3 regions of the Cohaesibacter gelatinilyticus genome follow, and region 1 is predicted to be linked to each of the others. Evidence: predicted binding sites of a transcription regulator. Region 1 holds the regulator's gene; each other region holds the start of a gene.
What was found. The regulator PhoB, encoded in region 1, activates phosphate uptake and scavenging genes when phosphate is short. The targets are predictions, from matches to a motif close to TGTCATNNANCTGTCAT.

Region 1 (5,430 bases):
CTGGAGAGGTTTTTCACATATGCAAAGATCTCGCGTTTGGCTTGCAATGCCTCCCATAGGATTTTGAAAACGGTACGTGGCATTTCCGGATGACGCACACAGCTATGGGGTTCTCCCAGCAGATCCGCATTGTCGTATCCTGCAATGTCTCGAAAGATTTCGTTGCAATAGGTAATGCGGCCCCGAGTGTCTGTCTTGCTGACCAGGATTTCTCCTTCATCAAAAAAACGTTCCACTCCAGTTGGTGTCAGAGATGTGGACACAGATATTCTCCAATATTGGCCAAAACTGGTTTTGGGAACTGTCCCAAGCAAAGATTAACCAAGAGTTGAAAATATAAAAAAGACAAGAGCTTGAGTGAAATTGCCGCGGGAAATGATAAAATCTATTTCTATATAAAAATACGTAATGGAATGGCGGTAATATATAGCTGAAATAGGAAGAGGCTCGTTGGAAATCTCGATAATTGGGTAGGGCTTCGATATTTAGGTGTATTTAGAAACGACAGATATTAGTGTGAAGAAAATTGAACCTATTTGCCAAGCATCGCGTCAAATAAGAAATGCGAGAATCTCTGTAGATATTCTATGGCTCTCAATCAGATGAAAGAGGTTTCATCATGCAGTAGTACATTTGTCCGATTTATGTTTGAGTAATCGAGGGATATTCAGAAGTGACAAGGGTCAGGATAACTTGTTGGTCGAGCATTCAGAAGTAGATGACAAGCAAGCAATTGCAAGAGACATATCTATTAACCGCTTGGCGATAGTTTCATGCTAACGTCACCCGCAAAGATTGTTTGATATTAAACCAAAATTGGTATCCCGGTGGGCGTATAGTTGGGATAATGGGGAAAAGTGGGATGAACAAATCAATTGCCATGCTGGCTCCGCTAATGTTGGGAGCTTTTTCGATTGGTGCAGTTGCAAGTGAAACAGGCCTTGCCGCAGATACCTCTGCCAAGCCGGACTTGCGTCCAATCCAGATTATTGTTTCGCGTGCAGACCAAAGATTGCAGGTTTTCAAAGGAACGGAAGTGATCGCAGAATCACACGTTTCGACAGGCAAACGTGGACATACGACTCCGACAGGAGTTTTTTCTATCCTGGAAAAACGCCGTAGGCATTTCTCCAATCTTTACAATAATGCGCCGATGCCCTTCATGCAGCGCCTCACTTGGTCGGGCATTGCATTGCATGCTTCAAACAGCGTTCCGCGCTATCCAGCCTCCCATGGTTGTGTGCGGCTTCCTAATTCGTTCGCCAAGACCTTGTTCTCGCTCACGAACCGTGGTGCGCATGTCGTGATAGCCGAACGCGAGGTGGCCCCGAGCCCAATTCAACATAATGTATTGTTTCAACCCGGTATTGACCAAAGCGACATCAAGCCTTCTCTTGAGGAAGATAGCCAAGGATTGGAAATGCGTCTGTTGAGCCGCCATGCATTGCACGGTTGGAAGGCAAGACAGAAAAAAGCTCAAAAGCGCCACAAGACGCTCAAGCCGGTCCGCATCCTGATTACACGCCGCTCTACCACGACACTGGTTCGTGATATCCAGAATGAGCTAAATGAACAAGGCTATGACGCTGGTGCAGTTGATGGCATTGCCGGGCGCAATACCATTGCAGCTGTTCGTCGTTTTATCGGAGAAGATAGTCCGGCAGAAAAAGCACACTGGAACGGCAAATTTGACCGCCCATTGTTGCAAGCTCTGTATAGCAGGGCGGGCAAGGGATTGGTGCCCGAAGGCCACATCTATGTGCGCCAGAAATTTAAACCACTCTTCAATGCTCCCTTGCGCTTCAAGGATCCACAAAAGCCGCTGGGTGCGCATCTGTTTACGGTCAGTGAAACCAATGATGCACGTACCAACGCCAATTGGCTGGCATTGAGCCTCGGTGACAGCATTCATCCGAACATGCAAAAACGTGTGGGGATCGAGGCTATTGAACAAGATGATGGATTGGTTGCTGCAGAAGCCGTGCTGGACCGTCTGATCATCCCTCAAGAAGTGCGAGATCGCATTGCTCCGCTGCTGATTGCAGGATCCTCGCTGGCGATTTCAGACAAAGGGAAAAGTCAGGAAACCACCTATCAGGGTACCGACTTTATAGTACTGACAAAGCCCAAAGGACCCGACAAGAAGAAAAAGGGTTTGAGGGAAGTGGCCAAACGCAATTGAACCACTGCCATTCGAAAAAAAGGCCGCCAGATTGAACTCTGGCGGCCTTTTTGTTCTTAAGATGTGGAGTGAAACTCATTCGGCGGCAAACTGATCGTCAAAACTATAGCCAGATCCTCGCACGGTGCGAATGGGATCTTTGGCCTTGCCACGATTGATGGTCTTGCGCAGACGCCCCACATGGACATCAACCGTGCGTTCGTCCACATAGACATCATGTCCCCAAACGCCATCCAGCAGTTGTTCGCGAGAATAGACCCGGCCAGGATTTTGCATCAAAAATTCAAGCAACCGATATTCGGTTGGCCCGAGATTGATTTCGCGGTTGGCACGCTTGACACGGTGCGTTTCGCGGTTCAGTTCCAGGTCGCCTGCTTTAAGTGTGGTGGCGACAAGATCCGGGCTGGCGCGGCGCAACATGGCGCGAACCCGCGCCATCAATTCCGGCACTGAGAACGGTTTGACGACGTAATCATCTGCACCGGTTGAAAGGCCTCGAATACGTTCGGATTCCTCGCCGCGTGCCGTGAGCATGATAACGGGTAGCTTTTGTGTTCTTGGCTTGGTTCGTAACCGGCGACATAGTTCAATGCCGGAAAGGCCGGGCAACATCCAGTCCAGAAGCAGCAAATCAGGAAGTGTTTCATGGAGACGGCTTTCAGCCTCGTCTCCGCGAGAAACCACCTCCACATGATAGCCCTCAGATTCAAGATTATAACGCAGAAGAAGGCTAAGGGCTTCTTCATCTTCCACAATCATGACACTCGGAGTCATCAGTCCAAATCCAGGTGTTCGTCTTCTTTAAACTGGCGATCCTCAAGAGGAAGGCCGGTATTCAGATAGTAAATGGTTTCAGCAATATTGGTGACATGATCGCCAATACGTTCCAGATTCTTTGCACAGAACAGCAAATGCGTGCAGAAGGATATGTTGCGCGGATCTTCCATCATATAAGTCAGGAATTCACGGAAGAGAGAATTGTAAAGCGCATCCACTTCGCGGTCCTTATGCCAGACGGCAATGGCGGACATGTCGTCACGAGCTGTATAGGCATCCAGAATGGTACGGAGCTGAGCAAGGGTCAGTTCGGCCATATGTTCAATACCATGCACCAGCTGCTTGGGCTGGTTCTTGCCTTCCAGAGCCAATGTACGGCGGGCAATATTCTTACCCAAATCGGCAATCCGCTCCAGATCGACAGAGATGCGCAAGGCAGAGACAATCTCTCGCAAATCCTGTGCCATTGGCTGACGACGGGCGATGGTCAGGACGGCTTTTTCTTCAATCTCCTGATCCATGCTGTTGATGATGACATCTTTCTCGACAGCTTCCGCTGCCCCTGCCATGTCCATCAGAACAAGGGCCTTGATGCTGTCTTCGACCAACCGTTCGGCACGCCCACCCATTTCTGAGATCTTGCTGGCCAACTCCTTCAGGTCTTCATCGTAAGATGTGACAATATGATCAGACATGTTTTGCCTCTCCTTCACACAGGAGGTCGGTCAGTGCATCAGGGGATGATGGAATGACGACCAATCCTGAGGATGTTTGCTAGCCAAAGCGGCCGGTAATATAATCTTGGGTCCGCTGGTCCTTTGGGGTCGTGAAGATCTGTTCGGTCTGACCCTCTTCGACAATGTTACCCAAATGGAAAAATGCAGTACGTTGCGAGACACGAGCCGCCTGTTGCATCGAGTGAGTCACGATGACGATGGTGTAGTTCTCACGCAGTTCATCAATCAATTCTTCCACTTTTGCGGTTGCAATGGGATCAAGTGCCGAACAAGGTTCATCCATCAGGATGACTTCCGGGCTCACTGCAATGGCGCGTGCGATGCAAAGACGCTGCTGCTGGCCACCGGAAAGACCGGTGCCAGGTTCATCCAGACGATCTTTGATTTCGTCAAACAGGCCAGCTTTTTGCAGGGATGAGACGACCACCTCTTCCATATCGGTCTTGTCGCGGCATAGACCGTGAATGCGTGGGCCATAGGCGATATTTTCAAAAATGGACTTTGGAAAAGGGTTGGGTTTTTGGAACACCATTCCAACCCGCGCCCGCAATTCCACGACATCCACTTTGGAGTTATAGATATTGGTGTCGCCCAACTTGATTTCGCCACCTACTTTACAGATGTCGATGGTATCATTCATCCGATTCAGGCAGCGAAGAAAAGTGGATTTGCCACAACCTGAGGGACCAATAAGCGAGGTCACCTGGTTTTCTTCAATTGCCAGATCCACGCCAAACAGAGCCTGCTTGGCGCCGTAATGGACGGTTACCCCTTTGCCAGACATCTTGATGGCGCGGCGCGGGGTAGCTTCGGCTGTTTTGATCGGTGTCATATCTTGCATGATCAAGGCCTTTTTCTAAAACGTCAAATCTTTCCTGCCAACTGGATCTACCAGCGGCGCTCGAACCGGCGCCGCAACAGCACCGCAGAAATGTTCATGATGGCAAGAAATGCCAACAAGATAAGAATGGCGGCTGAGGTGCGCTCAACAAAAGCCCGCTCTGCTTCACCTGCCCACATATAAATCTGTACGGGCAGGGCCGTAGCAGGCTCAAGTGGGCTGACTGGAATGTCCTTCACGAAGGCAACCATGCCAATCATGAGAAGTGGAGCTGTCTCCCCAAGGGCCTGGGCCAGACCAATGATGGTGCCAGTCAGGATCCCGGGGGAGGCCAACGGCAAGACATGGTGGAAAATGGTCTGCGTCTTGGATGCGCCAACCCCCAGAGCTGCTTCGCGGATGGATGGAGGGACTGCTTTCAAAGCAGAGCGAGTTGCGATGATGATAGTTGGCAGCGTCATCAAAGTCAGAACCAGACCACCGACAATGGATGCGGATCGTGGCAGGCCGGCAAAATTGATGAAAACCGCAAGTCCCAAAAGGCCGAACACGATGGAAGGAACAGCAGCCAGATTGTTGATGTTCACTTCAATCAGATCCGTCCATTTATTCTTGGGGGCAAATTCTTCGAGATAAATGGAAGCAGCAACTCCGATTGGAAGCGCCAATACCAGCACGATTCCCATCATGAAGAGTGAACCAATCACCGCAACCGCAATACCAGCCGACTCCGGACGGGACGAGGCACCAAAAGTGAACAAACCGGTATTGAACTTCTTGTCCATGATACCTTGATCAAGCATGGTATCGATCCAGACAATTTGCTTATCCTTGATCAGACGGCTTTTATTATCGGTCTCACGGGAAATTTGCCCTTTGACAAAGGAATCCAC
Region 2 (5,430 bases), on a different contig from region 1:
CGGATGCCCTGCACCTATCCAGTCTGGTAATGCAATGCCGACAGGCTGCCCATGCTGATTGATTGTGTATGTCATGAGAGAGACCTTTTTTAGAAAAAACAAGGCAAGCTTGTCACAATATTGGATTGGCATTAATATCCAAAAATAAGAAAAAAGAGCATACCAGAATGACCGAAACCACATGGCTTGGCTTTTCGATTGATCGCGCCTCGAAAATACCTGTCTTTGAGCAAATATGTCTGGCAATCAGGACACGGGCAAACTCAGGTGAGCTTGCAGAAGGAGCCAAGCTTCCGCCAACTCGTGAATTTGCGACGGAGTTGGGTGTATCACGGTCCACGATTGTGACCGCGTATGAGCAGCTGGTCGCAGAGGGATATCTGCGTAGCCGGGCACGATCAGGCTATCACATATGGACCAGCGGCAATGTGGAATTGGCATCGCACATCGAACCCCCAGCCACAATTGCAGAAGCAGACAAGCCCCACTCACCCATTCCCTTTGAAGCAGGACAACCAGACATGCGCCTGTTCCCCTATCGGCAATGGGCCAAGACACTGGCAAGATCATGCCGCACCAACCCGCAAGCCATGTTCGAGGAAGGCCCGGTCTTTGGAAATTTCAACCTGCGTAAAGCTGTTGCAAATCATGTGTCGGAATGGCGCGGCATACAAGCTTCTCCGCACCAGATCATCATAACAGCAGGCGCGACAGATGCAGTGGAGTTATGTCTACGCACTCTTCTGAACAGAGGCGACAAAATTGGTCTGGAAGACCCGGGCTACCCGAGGGTCCGGCAATTCGCAAAAGTCCAGGATCTTACTCTCACCTATCTGGATATCGATGAACACGGAACAAGAATACCAGATGAACTTATCAATCCCCGGCTTGTTTTTGTCACCCCATCCCATCAATATCCATTGGGTGGAGCCATGTCACCGAACCGGCGGCTCGAATTCATTCAATGGGCGAACAAGCAAAAGGCCTGGATTCTGGAGGATGATTTTGACAGCGAGTTCCGCTATGCAGGGCGGCCAATCCCGGCACTGGCAGGCTTCGACCAGCTGAATCATACTCTTTATGCCGGCAGCTTTGCCAAACTCTTCTCACGTTCCCTACGGCTGGGATATCTGATTATACCGGAAAACCTGCTGGATCGCTTTCATGCCTCCTTTCGATCTTTCGGTGCCAGAGCCAGCCTGCTACCTCAGCAAGCTTTGGCAGATTTCATGACGTCGGGAGAATTCTATCGTCATCTAAGACGCATGCGCCGTATCTATGCCGAACGACGTGCTTTTCTGCTTGCTCAACTGCGAAAAGATTTTTCAGATATCGGTTCATTCATAGATCATCAAGCAGGCACGCTGATCGTCTTGCACCTGAATGATCATTATCATGACAGCAACATCTCCCGCCAAATGCAACAGAGGGGGTTTCGCCTGCAAACATTGTCATCCTTCTCGTCCGATAGATCCAATCACAACGGACTGATCCTTGGCTTCTGCGCCTATACCCGGGAAGAAATGAAACCCGCTCTGACAGCCCTCAGATCCTGCTTCAGCTAACAATCTTTTGTAAAAACGAAAACCCTATACCGCCACCAGCCCCAAGAACCGCTCCACATCGATATTGCCACCTGTCACCACGGTTGCGATCATCTTGTCCTTGATATCGATACGGCCAGAAAGGACAGCCGCAATACCGACCGCAGCACCGGGTTCGGTGATGATCTTGTAATGCTCGAAAGCAAAGCGCATGGCGGCACGGACTTCATCATCGCTGACAACCAGCCCGCCAGATAACAGATCCAGATTGATTGGGAAGGTCACCGCATTGGGCATTGGGGTCATGATAGCATCACAGATGGTGCGCCGACCTTTGGGATTGGCAAGGCGCACTCCAGCTCCGAGCGAGCGTCTTGTATCATCAAACAATTCCGGCTCCACCGCATAAACATCGCTGTCAGGTGACAAAGCTTTGGCAACGATAGCAGTAGAGGCCGCAAGACCTCCGCCTCCGCACGGAGTGAGAATGGCGTCAAGCTGCACACCCCGTTCCTTTACCTGCTCGAAAAGCTCAAGCGCTACAGTTCCAGACCCCGCCAACACCTGCGGATGGGCACTGGGCGGCACATGAAGACGACCGGTCTGCTGCTCGAGATGCGCCACCACTTCATCATAATGGTCGCGATCACGATTATACGTGACAATCTCTGCCCCCAAATCCCTCACCGCCTGCATTTTGGCACATGGTGCATCCTCCGGCATCACAATCAGTGCATGACTGCCAAGGAGTTTTGCCGCACGTGCCACACCCAGTGCATGATTACCAGACGAATAGCTGATCACACCACGCTTACGCTCCTCTACCGACATATTATAAATGCGCCAATAGGCCCCACGAATTTTGAAGGCACCGGTCTGCTGCAAACACTCTGCCTTGACCAGAAGGCGTCCGCCGAGCCGCTCATTCAGAATTTTATTTTCAAGAAGCGGTGTATGAGTGACCAAAGATCGCAGAATACCATTGGCTTTTTGCACATCGGCCAGATCAATCACATGCGGGCTTGGAGCAACTGGGTTTGTCATGATTTTGTAACAATTTCTCAAGGCAATTCATGCGGTCAAGGATCTATGATCCTTGCCATACCAAGACGACAGGAACATGACAACAACACCCTTCGTTCACGTCTTTTGATCATCCTCCCAGCTTACACACAACACTCCTGATTAACGCCTGATTTCAGCCATTTTCACTCTATCCAACACCATCCAAAACCGTCACAGAACTGTAAAAAAAGCGGGCTAAGGACGGTGAGCAATGGAAAGGTCAGGCAGTTATGACAGCAATCAATGTGAGCAGCGTTTCCAAGTCTTTTGAAGCTGGAAAATCAGTATTGGAAGATGTCTCATTCAAAATTGAGGCGGGAGAAATGGTTGCCCTGATCGGTGCATCCGGCTCGGGGAAATCGACGCTCATCCGCATGATTTCCGGGTTGGAAACCATCGACAAGGGCGAGGACAGCACCATCGCCCTGTTCGGTCAGGACGTACAGCGCAATGGTCGCCGTTTGCCAGCCGCCCGTGCCCTGCGCCGTGAGATCGGCGTGATCTTTCAGCAATTCAATCTCGTGGGTCGTTTGAGCCTTCTGAACAATGTGCTGGTTGGCCGTTTGGGCCATATCCCGAAATGGCGTGGCAATCTTGGCCTGTTCGGCACGGCAGAAAAGATTGGCGCCCTGCGCGCTCTGGAGCGCGTCGGTATGGTCGACTTTGCCCATCGCCGTGCATCACGTCTGTCTGGCGGCCAGCAGCAACGAGGTGCCATAGCACGCGTCCTGACACAGCAGGCCCGCCTCATTCTGGCTGATGAGCCAATTGCTTCTCTCGATCCGAAATCAGCTGACACCGTGATGGAAACCCTCTCCATCATCAATCGTGAAGACAAGGCCACGGTCATCGTGTCCCTGCATCAGATCGACCATGCCTTCCGCCATTGCAAGCGCATCATCGCATTGCGTCAGGGCAAGCTGGTCTATGACGGCCCCACCCATGGCATCGATAAGGGTGACCTTGCCGCTCTCTATGACAATGATGCCGACACAGATTTCGTCCCTTCAAACAAGAAACCAAGGGACCTCAGTTCGTTCGGCAAGAAACCTGTCGAACCGAAGAAAGCCGCTCTTGCGGTCGAGTAGTAAAGAACCTGCATCAAAAACACGAATCCAATTGGAATTTGGGAGTCTCAAATGTTCAAGAAACTGGTTATGGCAGGCGCGTTTGCTCTGTCTGGTGCTGCAGCTCACGCTGACGAAGCTGCAATGCCAAAGGTCATCAATTTCGGTATCATCTCCACCGAAAGCGCGACCATTCTGGAAGAAAACTTCAAGCCATTCCTCACCGACATGTCCAAGTCTTTGGGTGTCGAGGTCAAGCCTTTCTTCGCGTCCGATTATGCCGGCGTGATTGCCGGCATGGGTGCCAAGCAGGTCGATGTTGCATGGTTCGGCAACAAATCTGCCATCCAGGCTGTCGATAAAGCCGGTGGCGAAGTCTTCGCCCAGACCATCGGCTCCAATGGCGAGCGCGGTTATTATTCCCTGCTCATCACCCAGGCTGACAGCGATCTGAACTCGCTGGACGATGTTCTGAAATGCGAAAACGGCAAGAGCTTCGGCAATGGTGATCCAAACTCCACTTCCGGCTTTGCTATCCCTGGCTATTATGTCTGGGCGCTGAACAACAAGACACCTGAAGAGTGCTTCTCCAAGGTGACCGCGTCCAACCATGAAGGCAACGCCCTGGCTGTTGCTGCCGGCCAGGTTGATGTTGCAACCAACAACACCGAGTCTCTCTATGCGCGCCTTGCCAAGAGCAACCCGAAGGCTGCTGCCAAGATCAAGGAAATCTGGCGCTCTCCTCTGATCCCGTCCGACCCAATGGTGTGGCGTGGTGATCTGTCTGATGAAGTCAAAGCCAAGATCTATTACTTCTTCATGCAATATGGCCGCTTCGGTGATACCGAGAAAGTGAAAGCCGAGCGCGCAGTACTGGCTAGCCTTTCCGATGGTTGGGGCCCATTCCTTGCCTCTTCCAACGCTCAGTTGCTTGACGTTCGCCAGATCGAGGCTTTCAAAGCCAAGCTGAAAGCGGAACGCGCCAAGGATACGGACGCTATCAAAGCCGCTGACGCTCTGCTGGCTGACCTGGCCGAGCAAGCAAAGATTGTCGGCAAAGCTGGCTACTAAGCTTATCGATTTTGGGCGGGCCTCAGTTTGAGGTCCGCCTGAACGCACTATCTCACCCCAATCTATCCGAGGCTCCACTGAGCCGGACTTCGGGGTCCTTTTCCATCCGGCGGGCATCAATCGCCCGATGGATGATGACCTCGGACTTAATTCCTCAAGGGACAGGCAAATGGCCACCGATACAGCAAACGGCTTTCAGACAGCCACCCCAAGCGATGCAATCCTTGCCCAGATGCAGCCTCGCTGGAAAGCCCGCTTTCAACTCTGGTCGATCATCGGTGTCGTTGTGTTGCTTCTGGCCGTCTCCTATTACCCGGCCGAGGTCAATAACTGGCCACGGCTCTTCACAGGCAATGACTTCCTCTATGACATGATCGGCCAGTTCCTGCGTCCCAATTTCTCCTCCATCGAGCTGTATTTGCGCAAGATGCTCGAAACGGTGCAGATCGCTCTTTGGGGCACGGTCCTGTCAATTATCTTTGGAGCACCACTGGCCCTTCTGGCATCCAGCAACATCGCCCCTGCCTGGCTGGTCTTTGCCACCCGCCGCCTGATGGATGCCAGCCGCGCCATCAATGATCTGGTCTTTGCTGTGTTGTTCGTTGCTGTTGTGGGTCTCGGTCCCCTGCCCGGCGTGATGGCCATTTTCGTCCATAACCTTGGTATCATTTCCAAACTGTTTT
Region 3 (5,430 bases), on a different contig from region 1:
AGATCAAGCAATTGATGGTGGGCTAATTCCGATCAGCATCTTCCAAAGAGATAAGGCTCCTTTTGGAGCCTTTTTCAGTTTCATCGAGTGTATTTCTGTACGGTAGGAACGCGGAAAGCTTGCCGTATTTTTGCGCTATGGGGCAGATGGGGGACCTGTCATAAAGAGCGCGGGAGGACATCATGCTGATAAAAAAAGAGACTTACGAGCAGACCTGTGCTGATTTTCACTGGCAGGTGCCGGAGCGTTATAATATTGGCTGGGATATTTGCGATAAATGGGCTGCTGAAGATCCTAATCGTACCGCCATCATTGATGTTGAAGAGGATTTGAGCAGCCATGAGGTGAGTTTTGCTGATCTCAAGGCGCTCTCCAACCAATTGGCCAATGCTTTGGCTGAGCGTGGTGTAAAGGGTAAGGGAACGAAGCCATCTGGCGATGGTGAAGAGGCGATTGGAGATCGGGTTGGTGTGTTGTTGCCGCAGAGCATTGAAACCGCCATCGCCCATATTGCTGCGTTGAAAATGGGCTGTGTGTCCATTCCGCTTTTCACTCTGTTTGGTGAGGAAGCACTGGAACACCGGCTCAATGATTCGGGTGCGCGAGCAATCATCACCAATAAGGAAGGCGTTGCCAAGCTTACGGCTTTACGGGATCGACTGCCCGAGTTGCAAGTTATCCTATCGGTTGATGGTGCTGATGATGGTGTTGAAGATTTCTCAAGTGCATGCAAAGGACAGAGTGAGGATTTCACACCGTTTGATAGCCGATCAGATGACCCCGCCATTCTGATTTACACTTCTGGCACGACTGGTAACCCCAAAGGCGCTTTGCATGGGCACCGCGTGTTGCTTGGACATTTGCCGGGAGTAGAGATCAGTCATAATTTCTTCCCTCAAACTGGTGACAAGATATGGACACCTGCAGATTGGGCCTGGATCGGTGGCTTGCTGGATGTCTTGATGCCTGCGCTTCATCATGGTGTGCCAGTTGTGGCGCGACGTTTCTCCAAATTTACCGGAGAAGCGGCACTCGATCTGATCAAGGTACACGGCATTCAGAATACTTTTCTGCCGCCAACAGCGTTGAAAATGATGCGTCAGGTTTCAAAATGTGCCTGTTGGGGCATTGAGATGCGCTCGGTGGCATCTGGCGGGGAGAGCCTTGGAACAGAGCTGATCGAATGGGGCCAACAGGTTCTTGGTACCACGATCAATGAGTTTTATGGTCAGACGGAATGCAACATGATTGTCTCATCCTGTGCGGATCTCGAGTTGACGCGGCCAGGAACCATGGGCAAGCCTGTGCCGGGGCATGAACTTGCTGTGCTTGATGCTGATAGTGGTGAGCGCATGCCTGTGGGGCAGGAAGGAGCGATTGGCGTCCTGTCCCCCGACCCGGTGATGTTTCTTCGTTATTGGAATAATCCGAAGGCAACGGATGACAAGTTTGTCAAAGGCCCTGAGGGGCATTGGTTGCTGACTGGAGATCAGGGTGTCTGTGATGACGACGGCTATATTCGCTTTGTCGGACGGGATGATGATGTGATTGGTTCTGCTGGTTATCGTATCGGACCGGGTGAGGTGGAAGATTGCCTGCTGCGTCACCCTGCTGTTCAGTTTGCGGGGGTGGTTGGCAAACCTGACGAGCTTCGCAATGCCGTGGTGGCTGCCTATATCAAATTGGCTGATGGCTATGAGCCAAGTGATGATCTGGAAAAAGAGATCGCTCTTTTTGTTAAATCTCGCCTTGCAGCCCACGAATATCCCCGGGTGGTTCGCTTCATTGATGAAATGCCAATGACGACGACCGGCAAGATCATTCGCGGGCAATTGCGCACGATGGCCGTCGATGAGGCAAAAGCGGACAAGGCTGCGAAGTGAATGAAATTTGCTGGACCATATGCGGGCTTGACGAAAATGTTCGTCAAGCCTAGAAATCCGAACTTTCTATCTGCAATTTAACTCGATCTGCCGAATAGCGGCCTTTGGAATACTCCACCGGAACCCCATCGAGATCCGTGTTGATGGCCTTGAGAACGAGGATCAAGGCACCAGGAGATAGATTGAGCATGTCACTATCGCGGATACTGGCGTGATGGGCTTCAATGACTGTCGATTGGCGGACATAATCATCCAGGCCGCATGCTTTAAAGGATCTGGTGATGGACAGGTTTTCCTGATAACGCTCTGCCAGATCTGGAAAGCGTTTGGCATCGAACCATGCGGTGGATCGAACCAGAGGTATGCCGTCGCCTTTGCGAAGGGTTTGCATGCAAATCACCTCAGCGCCAATTTCCAGCTTCAACGCCTTGGCAACTTCCGGTTTTGCGGCCACATGCTCGGATGAAATGAAATGGCCAGTGATTGCCTGTGTCTGACTTTCCAAGCCTGTTGAGAATCGGGTGCGTTTGGAGATTGGGTAGGTCAGACGCTCGGGCTCTACAATGAAAGTGCCACGACCCTGATGTGCTTGAAGGACGCCATCGTTTACAAGAGCTGATATGGCTGCCCTAACCGTGTGGCGATTGACGCCAAACTCTTCTGCCAACTGCACTTCTGGTGGTAGGCGGCCATCTTCATCTCCCAAGCCGGAGCCGATGCCTGCGCGAATAGCATCAGCAATTTGACGCCATAAGGCAATACCTGAACGGCGTTCAAGTCCGGATTTGAGGTGTGCTTCTGCCATATTTGCCCCTAAGTCTTGTATTCGAGGCCTAGCATTAATCTCATTGTTTGTCACATGGGTGACATGTGGGATGCGTAAAAGTCGCCCATCATGATTTGTCTATTTAATTAGACAATAAAATTTGCTGATCAAATAATCTGGTTAGCAGGTTTGAACGGGAAAGATGATGGTGTGATGGTGCAAACCAATCAGGAAAAACGGCAAGCGCGTCTGGCAATTCTAGCTCGAGCAGGGGCCAAACAAATGCTGGCGCTTTGGAAGCCTCTAGGGCTCGATCCATGTTGCGAAATGGTAAGAGGGCCTGAGACAGGCCTTTTGGCTCTGCGTGGGCGCATGGGCGGCGGTGGCGCGCCGTTCAATTTTGGTGAGGCGACCGTGACACGTGCTACCGTGCGGCTGGAAGATGGCACCCTGGGCCACTCAGTCATGTTGGGTCGTAACGCTGCAAAAGCCCAGCTGGCTGCGGTTATCGATGCACTGGCAGAACAACCTGAATTTTCCAATCTGGTGGAGGAGAAAATTGTATTACCTCTGCAAGAACAGCTGAGCCAACAAGATGATGTGGCTCAGGCTGAAGCGGAAGCGACCAAGGTTTCATTTTTCACAATGGTGCGAGGAGATGATTGATGGCCCTGTCATCTGATATTTTGGGTGCAGAATCCGAGGCTCTTGCCGGTGGCATTGGTGATGCAGCAACACAGACACAGAGTTTGTTTCGCGCTGCAATGAACGCCATGGCACAGCCGGGTCAAATCTATCCTGCTTCTTGTGATGCGTTGCCACCTGCGCCTCTTCAACCATTGATGGCTGGTCTATTGACTATGTTGGCCGATCCTGAGACGCCTGTCTGGCTGGATGATATTTTGAGATCGGAAAAATCCATACAGGATTGGATCACCTTTCACATTGGGGCACCCATCGTTGATGACCCCGATCAGGCCAGTTTCGCACTGATCAATGATATTGCCGGGATGCCGGATCTCGATCATTTCAATCGTGGAGATCAGGCTTATCCAGATCGCTCCACGACACTGCTTCTCAATGTGAAACATATGTTGGCCGACGCTGGAGACCTTGTCTTGCAAGGCCCTGGCATTGATGGAACGGCGAAGTTTGATTTTACGCCCCAACCGATGCGTTTTGAGCAGCAATGGCAGGTCAATCAGAGTTTCTTCCCCAGAGGTGTTGATCTGATGCTGGTTGGTGAGCATGAAGTTGCCTGCCTGCCACGCAGCACACGTCTTGTCCTTGAGCGAGCTGAATAACAGGAGAGCGATATGTATGTTGCTGTGAAAGGTGGCGAAACTGCCATCAATAATGCTCATCGCTTGCTGGCTGATCGCCGCCGTGGTGACCGTGATGTGCCAGTATTGGAATTGGATCAGATCGATCAGCAGCTCTCACTGGCGGTTGATAGGGTGATGAGCGAAGGGGCACTCTATGATCGTGAGTTGGGAGCGCTGGCAGTCAAACAGGCTCGTGGTGATCTGATTGAAGCGATCTTCCTGATGCGTGCTTATCGTACCACGTTGCCACGGTTTGGATATAGCAATCCGATTGATACCAGCAAGATGCAAATCCAGCGCCGTATTTCGGCGACTTTCAAGGATTTGCCGGGCGGTCAGATCCTGGGGCCTACCTTTGACTACACCCATCGTTTGCTGGACCCAGATCTGGCGACAGATGGTGAGGTGCCAAAAGGGGAGCAACAAGAGATTGCTGATAGTGCGCGGACCATGCCTCGTGTTTCAGATCTGATTGCTGATGAAGATTTGATGGAGCCTGATAGTGAGCTGCCGTGTGAAGGGGAGGAAATGGACGAGCCGGGTGATTTGACCCGCGAGCCTTTGGAATATCCAATGGGTCGTGATTTGCGCTTGCAGGCACTTTCGCGCGGAGATGAAGGCTTCCTGCTGGCTCTTGGCTATTCCACGCAACGTGGTTATGCGCGCAATCATCCATTTGCTGGCGAAATCCGCATTGGTGAGGTGGATGTGGAGATGGAAATTCCTGAACTTGGCTTCAGTGTCTCCGTTGGCCGGATACAGATATCTGAATGCCAGATGGTTAACCAGTTTATTGGCTCCTTGAAAATACCACCGCGTTTTACTCGTGGCTATGGTCTGGTTTTCGGCCAGTCCGAACGCAAGGCTATGTCCATGGCACTGTGTGATCGGGCGTTGCGGGCTGAAGAATTAGGTGAAGATATTATTGCCCCGGCTCAGGATGAGGAATTTGTGATTTCTCATTCCGATAATGTGCAGTCCACTGGCTTCGTGGAGCACTTGAAACTGCCGCATTATGTGGATTTTCAGGCGGAACTGAAACAGGTTCGCCAGATGCAGGCGGAATATTTTCAGCGAAATGGGGAAGGGGTCGAAGCAGTCGAGCCCGCTTTTGATGGGGAGGCGGCGCAATGAAAGCTCTGTCCGCACAAACAAGAGATGATGGTAGTTTTGCCGACTATAATTTTGCCTATCTGGATGAGCAGACCAAACGCATGATCCGTCGGGCCATTTTGAAAGCCATTGCCATCCCCGGCTATCAGGTGCCGTTTGCTTCGCGTGAGATGCCAATGCCCTATGGTTGGGGGACTGGTGGGGTGCAGGTAAGCGCGGCCATTATTGGTGAAGATGACGTGTTCAAGGTCATCGATCAGGGATCGGATGATACCACTAATGCGGTCTCGATCCGTGCATTTTTTGCCAAGATGGCGCGAGTAGACATCACAACACATACCAA

Region 2: a site for PhoB is predicted at 2,654-2,670, ahead of phnC (phosphonate ABC transporter ATP-binding protein). Genes of this name have one in related genera too.
Region 3: a site for PhoB is predicted at 2,737-2,753, ahead of phnF (phosphonate metabolism transcriptional regulator PhnF). Genes of this name have one in related genera too.

Annotation. Positions count from the first base shown of each region.
Region 1 is NZ_OBEL01000010.1:30,595-36,024, forward strand. It holds gene CRO57_RS23560 (PAS domain-containing protein) at 1-263, opposite strand, end outside; gene CRO57_RS23565 (L,D-transpeptidase family protein) at 863-2,182, shown strand; gene phoB (phosphate regulon transcriptional regulator PhoB) at 2,258-2,956, opposite strand; gene phoU (phosphate signaling complex protein PhoU) at 2,956-3,654, opposite strand; gene pstB (phosphate ABC transporter ATP-binding protein PstB) at 3,734-4,537, opposite strand; gene pstA (phosphate ABC transporter permease PstA) at 4,585-5,430, opposite strand, start outside.
Region 2 is NZ_OBEL01000002.1:228,978-234,407, forward strand. It holds gene CRO57_RS11100 (GNAT family N-acetyltransferase) at 1-75, opposite strand, end outside; gene pdxR (MocR-like pyridoxine biosynthesis transcription factor PdxR) at 168-1,565, shown strand; gene CRO57_RS11110 (threonine/serine dehydratase family protein) at 1,590-2,588, opposite strand; gene phnC (phosphonate ABC transporter ATP-binding protein) at 2,840-3,697, shown strand; gene phnD (phosphonate ABC transporter substrate-binding protein) at 3,749-4,747, shown strand; gene phnE (phosphonate ABC transporter, permease protein PhnE) at 4,917-5,430, shown strand, end outside.
Region 3 is NZ_OBEL01000001.1:1,970,401-1,975,830, reverse strand. It holds gene CRO57_RS08985 (CBS domain-containing protein) at 1-26, shown strand, start outside; gene CRO57_RS08980 (acyl-CoA synthetase) at 183-1,883, shown strand; gene phnF (phosphonate metabolism transcriptional regulator PhnF) at 1,933-2,688, opposite strand; gene phnG (phosphonate C-P lyase system protein PhnG) at 2,839-3,315, shown strand; gene phnH (phosphonate C-P lyase system protein PhnH) at 3,315-3,953, shown strand; gene CRO57_RS08960 (carbon-phosphorus lyase complex subunit) at 3,966-5,108, shown strand; gene CRO57_RS08955 (alpha-D-ribose 1-methylphosphonate 5-phosphate C-P-lyase PhnJ) at 5,105-5,430, shown strand, end outside.